DNA from 3 places in the Anaerostipes stercorihominis genome. Region 3 is predicted to be linked to each of the others. Evidence: predicted binding sites of a transcription regulator. Region 3 holds the regulator's gene; each other region holds the start of a gene.
The links. Region 3 encodes HrcA, which represses chaperone genes, less so after heat shock. Its sites were predicted from a motif close to TGTTAGCACTCNNNNNNNNNGAGTGCTAACA; they were not measured.

Region 1: htpG (molecular chaperone HtpG) is a predicted target of HrcA. The motif match lies at 1,637-1,667, and genes of this name have one in related genera.
Region 2: AC27EF_RS03605 (co-chaperone GroES) is a predicted target of HrcA. The motif match lies at 1,522-1,552, and genes of this name have one in related genera.

The regions. Positions count from the first base shown of each region.
Region 1 covers NZ_BAAJCL010000006.1:102,911-106,197, reverse strand. Annotated here, with positions in the region: gene AC27EF_RS07870 (polysialyltransferase family glycosyltransferase) at 1-205, opposite strand, end outside; gene AC27EF_RS07865 (hypothetical protein) at 202-1,524, opposite strand; gene htpG (molecular chaperone HtpG) at 1,791-3,287, shown strand, end outside.
Region 2 covers NZ_BAAJCL010000002.1:311,711-314,997, reverse strand. Annotated here, with positions in the region: gene groL (chaperonin GroEL) at 1-1,169, opposite strand, end outside; gene AC27EF_RS03605 (co-chaperone GroES) at 1,197-1,469, opposite strand; gene AC27EF_RS03600 (PTS sugar transporter subunit IIB) at 1,641-2,132, opposite strand; gene AC27EF_RS03595 (PTS sugar transporter subunit IIA) at 2,129-2,536, opposite strand; gene AC27EF_RS03590 (glutamine--tRNA ligase/YqeY domain fusion protein) at 2,563-3,287, opposite strand, start outside.
Region 3 covers NZ_BAAJCL010000008.1:4,148-7,434, reverse strand. Annotated here, with positions in the region: gene AC27EF_RS08605 (DeoR family transcriptional regulator) at 1-179, shown strand, start outside; gene AC27EF_RS08600 (hypothetical protein) at 241-537, opposite strand; gene hrcA (heat-inducible transcriptional repressor HrcA) at 700-1,731, shown strand; gene grpE (nucleotide exchange factor GrpE) at 1,748-2,320, shown strand; gene dnaK (molecular chaperone DnaK) at 2,428-3,287, shown strand, end outside.

The sequences.
Region 1 (3,287 bases), on a different contig from region 3:
TGTAAGCTCCTTCAATAAATTTTAAAACGACAACTCTGGAAAAAAGATTCGTTTTCTCAATGTCCTGCTTCAACTGCGGCATACCGCTTTTTGAAAAAATATTATCTCCGATAACCAGAATCGCCTCTTCCTCCGGTCGATATAAAATCTTATGAATGGAAAAACACAATACATGATACAGTGATGCTCCGACATATAAAATCATTGCTTTGCTCCGATCTTCTTTTTCTGTTTTTTTAATTCTCGATAAATTCTTTTGATCCAAGGGGAATTCATGATCCTATAGGAAAAATCCGGATGTCCCTTCGCTCTTTTTTGCTCATCAAAAGCATATCGAAGTACCCTTGCAACAAAATCCGGTGAAAAAATCTGATGCGCACTGCTCTTATATGCTTTTTTCTCTGTAAATTCATCAAATTGACGCACAAAGTCCAGCATCCCTCTTTGGATTTCCTGAGAATTTCTCATACTGCGGATATCCGCCGCTTCTTCTTCCCATACTGCCAGACGATGTTCATATTCCCTGACATAAAAGCTGTGATCTTCTGCCATTGCCACTGCTTTTTCAATCTCATCTTGATGACTTTTTCTGATTTTGCGGGAAAATAGCAAATTCAGATTCCATACTTCTGTATGAATTTCCATACTTTCTTTGATATATTTCCCAAAATTTTCATCCATAGAAAAATCAACCACTGCACTGTTTTTTCGTATGATCCGGTTTAAATAAATCATCAATTCTGCATTCCGTTTGGTTCTGCGCTCTGCATAAAGAATTTCCACATGATCTTCAGGATACAGCAAAGAATAAACCTGACAAATGCTCTCGGCACAAGAGGGGAAATAAAGAGTATCAACTTTTTTCTCTTCTTTCTGATCCCGAATCAGCCGGCAAAAAGAATCTGCGAACATCCCTTCAAAAGCATAACCAAAGTGATACCCTCTGGATTCTGTCACTGTTCCCTGAAACAGCTGTTCATTGATAAACCGCTCAAAAAATTTTTCTTCCGCAAGACGATGCCTTCCGAAATAATACCGGTAAGGATACCGGTCCGGAGACATATAAAGCAAAAAATCCAGACTCTTTAATTTTGCAAATACATTGATTCGATTAGAAATCATCCCATACTTTTTCTTTTGAGGATTATATGTTTCCACCATTTTCCTGTAAAAAAAGTACCCAGTATGCCGCATTTTAAACTCCGATGCCAAAACAATCTTTTCAATATAAGGATATCCGCACTGCTTTAAAATTCTTTTATACTCGCCTTTTTCTCCCAGCGCGCCATTGTCAAACGCAATCACCTCAATCTGATTATAATGAATGGCATCCATCGCCTCTTTTAAAAATATATTTGTCCGGTAACAGCCCGGCATTGTCTCAAAAACTAACACTTGCCGAATCGGTACATAGACCTGCTCATGCCCTAAAAAAGTTCTGACATAATTTACTCCATCGTATTTTCCATAAGATCTTGTCTCCCACAGCTTTTCTTCCGGCATCCATTCTGATGCAAATACCATACAATTTCGCTCCTTTTCCTACTTTTCTAATTTTAATTATAAAAAGTAAAATTTATCAGAATATAATCTCCTTGTTAAATCTCGGTGAAACTCACAAAATATTTTTCCATTCTGTTAGCACTCATTTTAATCGAGTGCTAATTTTTGCTTGACTTTTATCAAGTTTGGTTCTACAATACCCTTTAGAAAGAGTTCTATTTGAGATAGAACACTTCCTTACCTCTCAAAAATTATGAATTGAACAATAAAAGGAGTGTAATGAAACTATGGCTGAAAAACATGGTAATTTGTCTATTAACAGTGAAAATATTTTTCCAATTATTAAGAAATGGCTGTATTCCGATCACGACATTTTTTTCCGTGAATTAATTTCCAATGGATGCGATGCCATTACAAAATTAAAAAAACTGGACATGATGGGAGAATACACCTTCCCGGAGGGACACAAAAACAGAGTCGAGGTTATCGCTGATCCGGAAAAGAAGACTTTAAAATTTGTTGATACCGGTATCGGTATGACAGCAGATGAAGTCGAAGAATATATCACACAAATTGCTTTTTCCGGCGCAACACAATTTCTCGAAAAATACAAAGATAAAACCGAGGGAGATCAGATCATCGGACACTTCGGTTTGGGATTTTATTCTGCCTTTATGGTTGCGGATGAAGTGCACATTGACACGCTTTCTTACAAAGAAGGATCAGAACCGGTACACTGGGAATGCGACGGCGGTACAGAGTATGATATGAAAACCGGTACACGTCAGACCGTTGGTACCGAGATCACTCTTTTCTTAAATGAAGAAAGTACTGAGTTTGCCAATGAATACCGCGCCCGAGAAATTATTGAAAAATACTGTTCTTTTATGCCGACAGAAATTTTCCTTTCCATCGAAGGAAAAGAACAAGAGTATGAAACCATTCCGGAAGAGGAATTAAAAGAGGATGATACCGTCGTGGAGCATATCCATGAGGAAGCAAAAACCGAAGAAAAAGAGAAGGAAGACGGAACAAAAGAAACCGTAGAGATTTCTCCTGCAAGAGAAATGGTAAAAATCCACAAACGTCCGGTATCCTTAAGCGACACCCATCCGCTCTGGATGAAACGACCAAATGAATGTACTGATGAAGAGTACAAAGAATTTTATCACAAAGTATTCCATGATTTTAAGGAGCCGCTCTTCTGGATTCACCTGAACATGGATTACCCATTTAATTTGAAGGGTATCTTATATTTCCCTCAAATTAATACCGAATATGATTCCATTGAGGGAACGATAAAATTGTATAATAATCAGGTATTTATCGCAGATAACATCAAAGAAGTCATTCCTGAATTTTTGATGCTCTTAAAAGGTGTGATTGACTGTCCGGATCTTCCTTTGAATGTATCCAGAAGCGCTCTGCAAAACGATGGATTTGTAAAGAAAATTTCCGATTATATTACAAAAAAAGTCGCAGACAAATTAACCGGTATGTGTAAGACGGATCGCGAATCTTATGAAAAATACTGGGATGACATCAGTCCGTTTATCAAATACGGTTTTATCCGCGACCAGAAATTTGCAGATAAAATCAAAGACTATATCCTCTTTAAGAATATGAATCATAAATATGAAACATTAAGCGATATGGTCCCGGCTCCTGCCAATGATGATGACGTCACAACACTTTACTATATCACAGACGAAATTCAGCAGAGTCAGTACATTCATATGTTCAAGGAACAGAATATGGACGCCGTCATCTTAAATCATAATATT
Region 2 (3,287 bases), on a different contig from region 3:
CTCTCTTTCATCTCTGTCTCTGTTGCCGCTCCGACACGGATTACAGCAACTCCGCCAGATAATTTTGCAAGTCTTTCCTGTAATTTTTCTTTATCAAATTCAGAAGTTGTCTCTTCAATCTGTCCTTTGATCTGACCGATCCGAGCCTGAATTGCATCTTTATCGCCTTCTCCGTCAACAATCACTGTATTTTCTTTTTCAACTTTGACAGATTTGGCACGACCTAACTGATCGATGGTTGCATCTTTTAATTCTAAGCCTACTTCTTCTGAGATTACAGTTCCGCCAGTTAAAATTGCGATATCTTCCAGCATTGCTTTTCTTCTGTCACCATATCCTGGGGCTTTGACTGCACATACAGAGAAGGTTCCGCGAAGTTTATTCACAATTAATGTTGTTAAAGCTTCACCTTCAATATCCTCCGCAATGATTAACAATTTCTTTCCGCTTTGTACAATCTGCTCTAACATTGGAAGAATATCCTGAATATTAGAAATTTTCTTATCTGTAATTAAAATATATGGATCTTCTAATTCTGCAACCATTTTTTCCATATCTGTGGAGAAATATGCAGATAAATATCCACGGTCAAACTGCATACCTTCTACCAAATCCAATTCTGTTTTCATTGTTTTGGATTCTTCAATTGTAATAACTCCGTCGTTAGATACTTTTTCCATAGCGTCTGCCACTAATTCTCCGACTTCGTCATCTGCAGCTGAGATTGCAGCTACCTTTGCAATCTGATCTCTTCCTGTTACCTTGCTGCTCATTTCTGCAATTGCCTCTACCGCTGCCTCTGTTGCCTTTTTCATTCCTTTCCGAAGAATAATCGGGTTGGCTCCTGCTGCCAGGTTCTTCATTCCTTCGTTAATCATTGCCTGCGCCAAAACCGTTGCGGTTGTTGTACCATCTCCGGCAACATCATTTGTTTTTGTGGCAACCTCTTTTACCACCTGTGCTCCCATGTTTTCAAATGGATCTTCCAGCTCAATCTCTTTTGCGATTGTAACACCGTCGTTTGTGATCAACGGTGTTCCGAAAGATTTATCTAACACGACGTTACGTCCCTTTGGTCCAATGGTAACTCTGACAGTATCTGCCAGCTGATTTACCCCTGATTCCAAAGCTTTTCTTGCATCAATTCCGTATTTAATTTCCTTTGCCATAATTTCTGTCCTCCGATTATACTTCTCTTACTCTACGACTGCTAAAATGTCATTCTGTTTTACAATAATATATTCTTCCTCTTCTAATTTCACCTCGGTTCCGGCATATTTGGAATAAATGACTTTCTGTCCAACAGAAACTTCCATCTTCACATCTTCGGTTCCCGGTCCTACTGCGACAACTTCTGCTTCCTGTGGTTTTTCCTGAGTTGCGGTTGTAAGTACAATTCCTGATTTTGTTGTTGTCTCTGCTTCCAACTGTTTTAATACAACTCTGTCTCCCAATGGTGTTAACTTCATACTCATATTACCTCCTAAATAATTTAGAAATTTGTCTTATTTTATCTTATATTGTTAGCACTCACCTTGATTGAGTGCTAACCCTTATGTTGTTAGTATAACACCGACAAAAAAAAATGCAACCCCTTTTTTATAAAAATTCAAAAAGGGACTGCAATTTTAACAGACAGTTTAGTTTTCCCGGGAAATATATTTTTGTGCATCTTCTCCGGTCTGTGTCGGAACTGTTTGGAAATAAACATGGACATTCTGGCGGATCATTTTATGGATGGATTCCATCTCTGCAGCATCACACGCCACACGTCTGGCTACCTTCTTTCGCTCTCCTCGTATTCCCATTCCTCCAATATTCAGCTGCGGAATTTGGATACCTCTTTTGATCAGCTCCTCAAATACAATCGGCGACTCCGCAAGAACAATTACATTTTCTCCCGGAAAAGAAGGCTGTTCTTTTAACTTTTCCACTGCGCGCTCCATTCCATAAACATGAATCACCATTCCTTTTGGAGCCATATCTTTGATGACCCGACTGCGGAATTTATCATTGGCAACCGTATCATCCACAATCAAAATGCGATTTGCATTGACTGCCGGCACCCATAATGTCAAAATTTCTGTGTGAATTAATCGGTCGTCGACTCTTGCTAATACAATGTTCTTCATTCTTCTTCCTCCTGAAATAACTTCCTCACATCACGAAACGTTTCCGGAGCCTGCGCAAGGGCGCTTTCACAAATTTCCCCGGCCGTTTTCCCTCCGTAACGCCCCATAATCACTTCCATCATCAAAGGAAGATTGATGCCGGTGAGATGGTACAAATCATATTTTTGCATCAGAGAGATCACCGCATTAAACGGACTCCCGTAAAACAGGTCGGAAACCATTAAAATCTCCTGTCCATGCTCTGTTGCCTGAATCTCTTCCTCGATACGCTCCCGAAATGTATCGACAGATTCCTCCTCTGCCAGCCCCAGCGCTGCCAAATTTTCCTGCTCACCCGCAATCATCTGTACTGTGTCAACCAGAGCCTGCGCATAAGGTCCGTGGGAAACAGCTATCACCTTCATACAATCTCCTCCCTTTTCCTCACATGTTAGTTTGGTTTATAAGAACTCTTCAAACTTACAATACGATTAAACACCATATGATCTTTGGTGGAATCCTTGGTATCCAAACAGAAATAACCGGTTCTCATAAACTGAAAGCTATCTCCCGCCTCAAATTTTTCCAGTTCCGGTTCCACATAGGCATTCGTAATGACCGTCAGAGAATTTGGATTGATATTGATCGTTCCATCTTCATTATATACACCTTTTTCCTCGTCTACAATATTTTCATAGAGACGAACCTCTGCTTTTTTGGCAGTCGGAACATAGACCCAATGAATGGTTCCGCGGACCTTTCTTCCGTCCGGGCTGTTGCCTCCTCTGGATTCCGGATCATAGGTTGCATAGACTGTCGTTACATTTCCATCCTCATCTGTATCATACCCTGTGCAGGTTACAAAATATGCATTCATCAGGCGAACTTCATTTCCCACATAGAGACGGCGGTATTTTTTCGGCTTCTCAATTTTAAAATCTTCCCGCTCAATGTATAACTCTCTGCCAAATGGTACCTGCCTTGTTCCCATCTCTTCATTTTCCTGATTGTTCGGCACGTCCACATACTCTGTTTCCCCTTCCTTGTAATTGGTAATTACAAGCTTGATCGGGTCAAGGATCGCCGCCATTCGAGGCCGCTTCAATTTCAAATCATCACGGATGCAATATTCCAGCATTGCATAATCTACAGAGCTGTGACTTTTGGACACTCCCA
Region 3 (3,287 bases):
TGGCATCCGCCAAAAAAGCAGTGATTTTAACGGATTCTGATAAATTTAAAGAACATGGAGTTGTTTTACAATCCCGTTTCAAAGAAATCTATATGATTTTTACCGATCATGAAATTCCCAAGGAGGCAAAGGCTTCTTTGGAAGAACAGGGGATCTTGGTAGAAATTGTAGATGAATAAAATAGGTTAAGTTCTGGTCCGATACGCGAATGTTGGAATACATCTGTGTATCGGACCAATTCTATTTTTTGGTAAAAGAAGTTTGTATCTGCTGCAGAATTTTTTGGGTATAGGGATCCTGCTGATCCATTTGCTTTATGATACTTTGTACTTTTTTTGTTTCGGAAGAATCAAACGCCTTGACAGATGTTACAATAAAGAAAAAAAGAAGAACAGAAAATCCGATTCTCAGCTTTAAATAGGACCAGTAAGTTGGGGAATCGTCCTCGTTGACGGTGTAGGAAGTTCTGTAATTCATTTGCTGATATTTGTTGTTTAATTTGATTCGTTCTAATTCAAGATTCGTATTTTGGTGCATAGTTTTTCCTCCTTTCTTTGAGTTTATGAGGAAAGGAACAGAAATTGAACAAAAATTCAAAAAAATCTTCAGAAAAGGTTGACAATAAAAAACAAAAGTGATACTTTAAACATAGATGTTAGCACTCGATGGAGTTGAGTGCTAATAACAGGAGGCGAAGATATGGAATTAAATGATCGTAAAAAGTTAATATTGAAAGCGATTATTGCCAATTATCTTGAGACCGGTGAGCCGGTGGGATCAAGGACCATCTCCAAGCATCCGGAATTGAAATTAAGTTCCGCGACAATACGCAATGAGATGGCAGATTTGGAGGATATGGGATTTATCTTGCAGCCTCATACATCCGCAGGAAGAATTCCTTCCGATGCAGGTTATCGTTTCTATGTGGATCAATTGATGATGGAACGGGAAAGTGAGAATGAGGAGAGAAAAGCTCTGATTCAGAAGGTTGATAAGATGGAAGGTCTTTTGAAGCAAGTGGCTACGGTGCTGGCAAACAGCACGAATTATGCAACAATAGTATCCGCACCTCATTATCAGAACGTAACCTTAAAGTTTGTTCAGCTGTCTCAGATTGATTCGGAACATCTTTTGGCAGTGATTGTGACACAGGGCAATGTTGTAAAGAATAAGATGATTTCAGTAGATGAGCCTTTGTCAAATGAAGATATCTTAAAGCTGAATGTATTGTTGAATACATTTTTGCAGGGATTGTCTTTGCGGGATATTCATTTGGAATTGATACAGACGATGCGGGAACAGGCGGGAATCCGCCAGGACGTATTGGAGTTAATTCTGGAAGAAGTTGCGAAGACCATTCACGAAGCAGACCGGATGGAGATCTATACCGGAGGAGCGGCGAACATTCTCCGTTATCCGGAACTGGGAGATCCGGACCGTGCAACGGAGCTTTTAAATGCGCTGGTGGAGAAGAAACCACTGGCAAAGCTGGTGGATTCTACACTGGATCAAGATCATAACCATCATGGAATTCAAGTTTATATTGGGGAAGAATCCCCGGTACAAAACATGAAGGATTGCAGCATTGTTACAGCAACCTATGAATTGGCAGAAGGTGGAACCGGAACGGTGGGAATTATCGGTCCGAAGAGAATGGATTATAAAAAGGTTGTAAAAACTTTAAAGAATCTTACCGAAGAGTTGGATGATATCTTTAAGGAAAGTACTTGAGAAAGGAAGTGAAGGGATGAAAAAAGAAGAAAATATCAAAGAAGAGGTAAAAAACGCAGAAGAAGTTGCTGAGAATATAGAAGAACAGGAGTCTAAAGGAGATTTATCCGAAGAGGAAGCCAAAGAGGATTGTTCAGAATCAGAAACGAATGCAGAATTGGAAGCGCAGATTGCCGAATGGAAAGACAAATATCAAAGACTGATGGCAGAATTTGAGAATGCAAGGAAGCGTACAGCCAAAGAAGCCGTTCAGCGTTATGATCTGGGAGCAATGGGAGTGCTGGAAAAGCTTCTTCCCGTGATCGATAATTTTGAGCGAGGGCTGGATGCGGTTGCCGAGGAAGATAAGGATTCGGCGTTTGTGCAAGGAATTCAGCAGATCTATAAACAGCTGATGTCTGTCTTTGAAGATTTGGGTGTATCCGCCATGGACGCGGAAGGCAAAGAATTTGATGCCAATCTTCACAATGCAGTTATGCATGTGGAAGATGAAGAATATGGCGAGAATGTAGTTGTAGAAGAGATGCAGAAGGGCTATATGTATAAAGAAAACGTATTGCGCCACAGCATGGTAAAAGTTGCAAACTAAGATCGAAAACAGAAGAAGTTCCGGCGAAAAGCCAGAAAAGGTTCTGTGGAAGATCAGGAATAAGATCAATGATATAATGAAAGAATATATCTTAGGAGGAATAAATCATGGGTAAAATTATTGGAATTGATTTGGGAACAACAAACAGCTGCGTGGCTGTTATGGAAGGCGGAAAACCTACCGTTATTACAAATGCAGAAGGAATGAGAACGACACCGTCTGTCGTAGCGTTTACAAAGACAGGAGAGCGTGCCATTGGTGAACCTGCAAAACGTCAGGCAGTTACCAATGCGGACAAAACCATTGCTTCCATTAAAAGACATATGGGAACAGATTATAAAGTAACCATTGATGGCAAAGCATATTCTCCGCAGGAAATTTCTGCAATGGTACTTCAGAAGTTAAAATCTGACGCAGAGAACTACTTAGGAGAAAAAGTAACAGAGGCAGTTATTACAGTTCCTGCATATTTTAATGATGCACAGCGTCAGGCAACCAAAGATGCCGGTAAAATTGCCGGGCTTGATGTAAAACGTATCATCAACGAGCCGACAGCTGCTGCGTTATCTTATGGTCTTGACAATGAGAACGAACAGAAAATCATGGTTTACGATTTAGGTGGAGGTACTTTTGATGTATCTATCATTGAAATCGGAGACGGTGTCATTGAAGTATTATCCACTGCAGGAGATAACAAATTAGGCGGAGATGACTTTGATAATGTCATTACACAGTATATGTTAGATGAGTTTAAGAAACAGGAAGGTGTTGATTTATCCGCAGATAAAATGGCAATGCAGAGATTGAAAGAGGCTGCTGAGAAGGCGAAGAAAGAATTATCTTCTGCCACAACAACAAATATCAATCTTCCGTTTATTACAGCAACAGCAGAGGGACCAAAGCATTTTGACATGAATCTGACAAGAGCTAAATTTGATGAATTAACAGCAAGTCTTGTGGAGAGAAC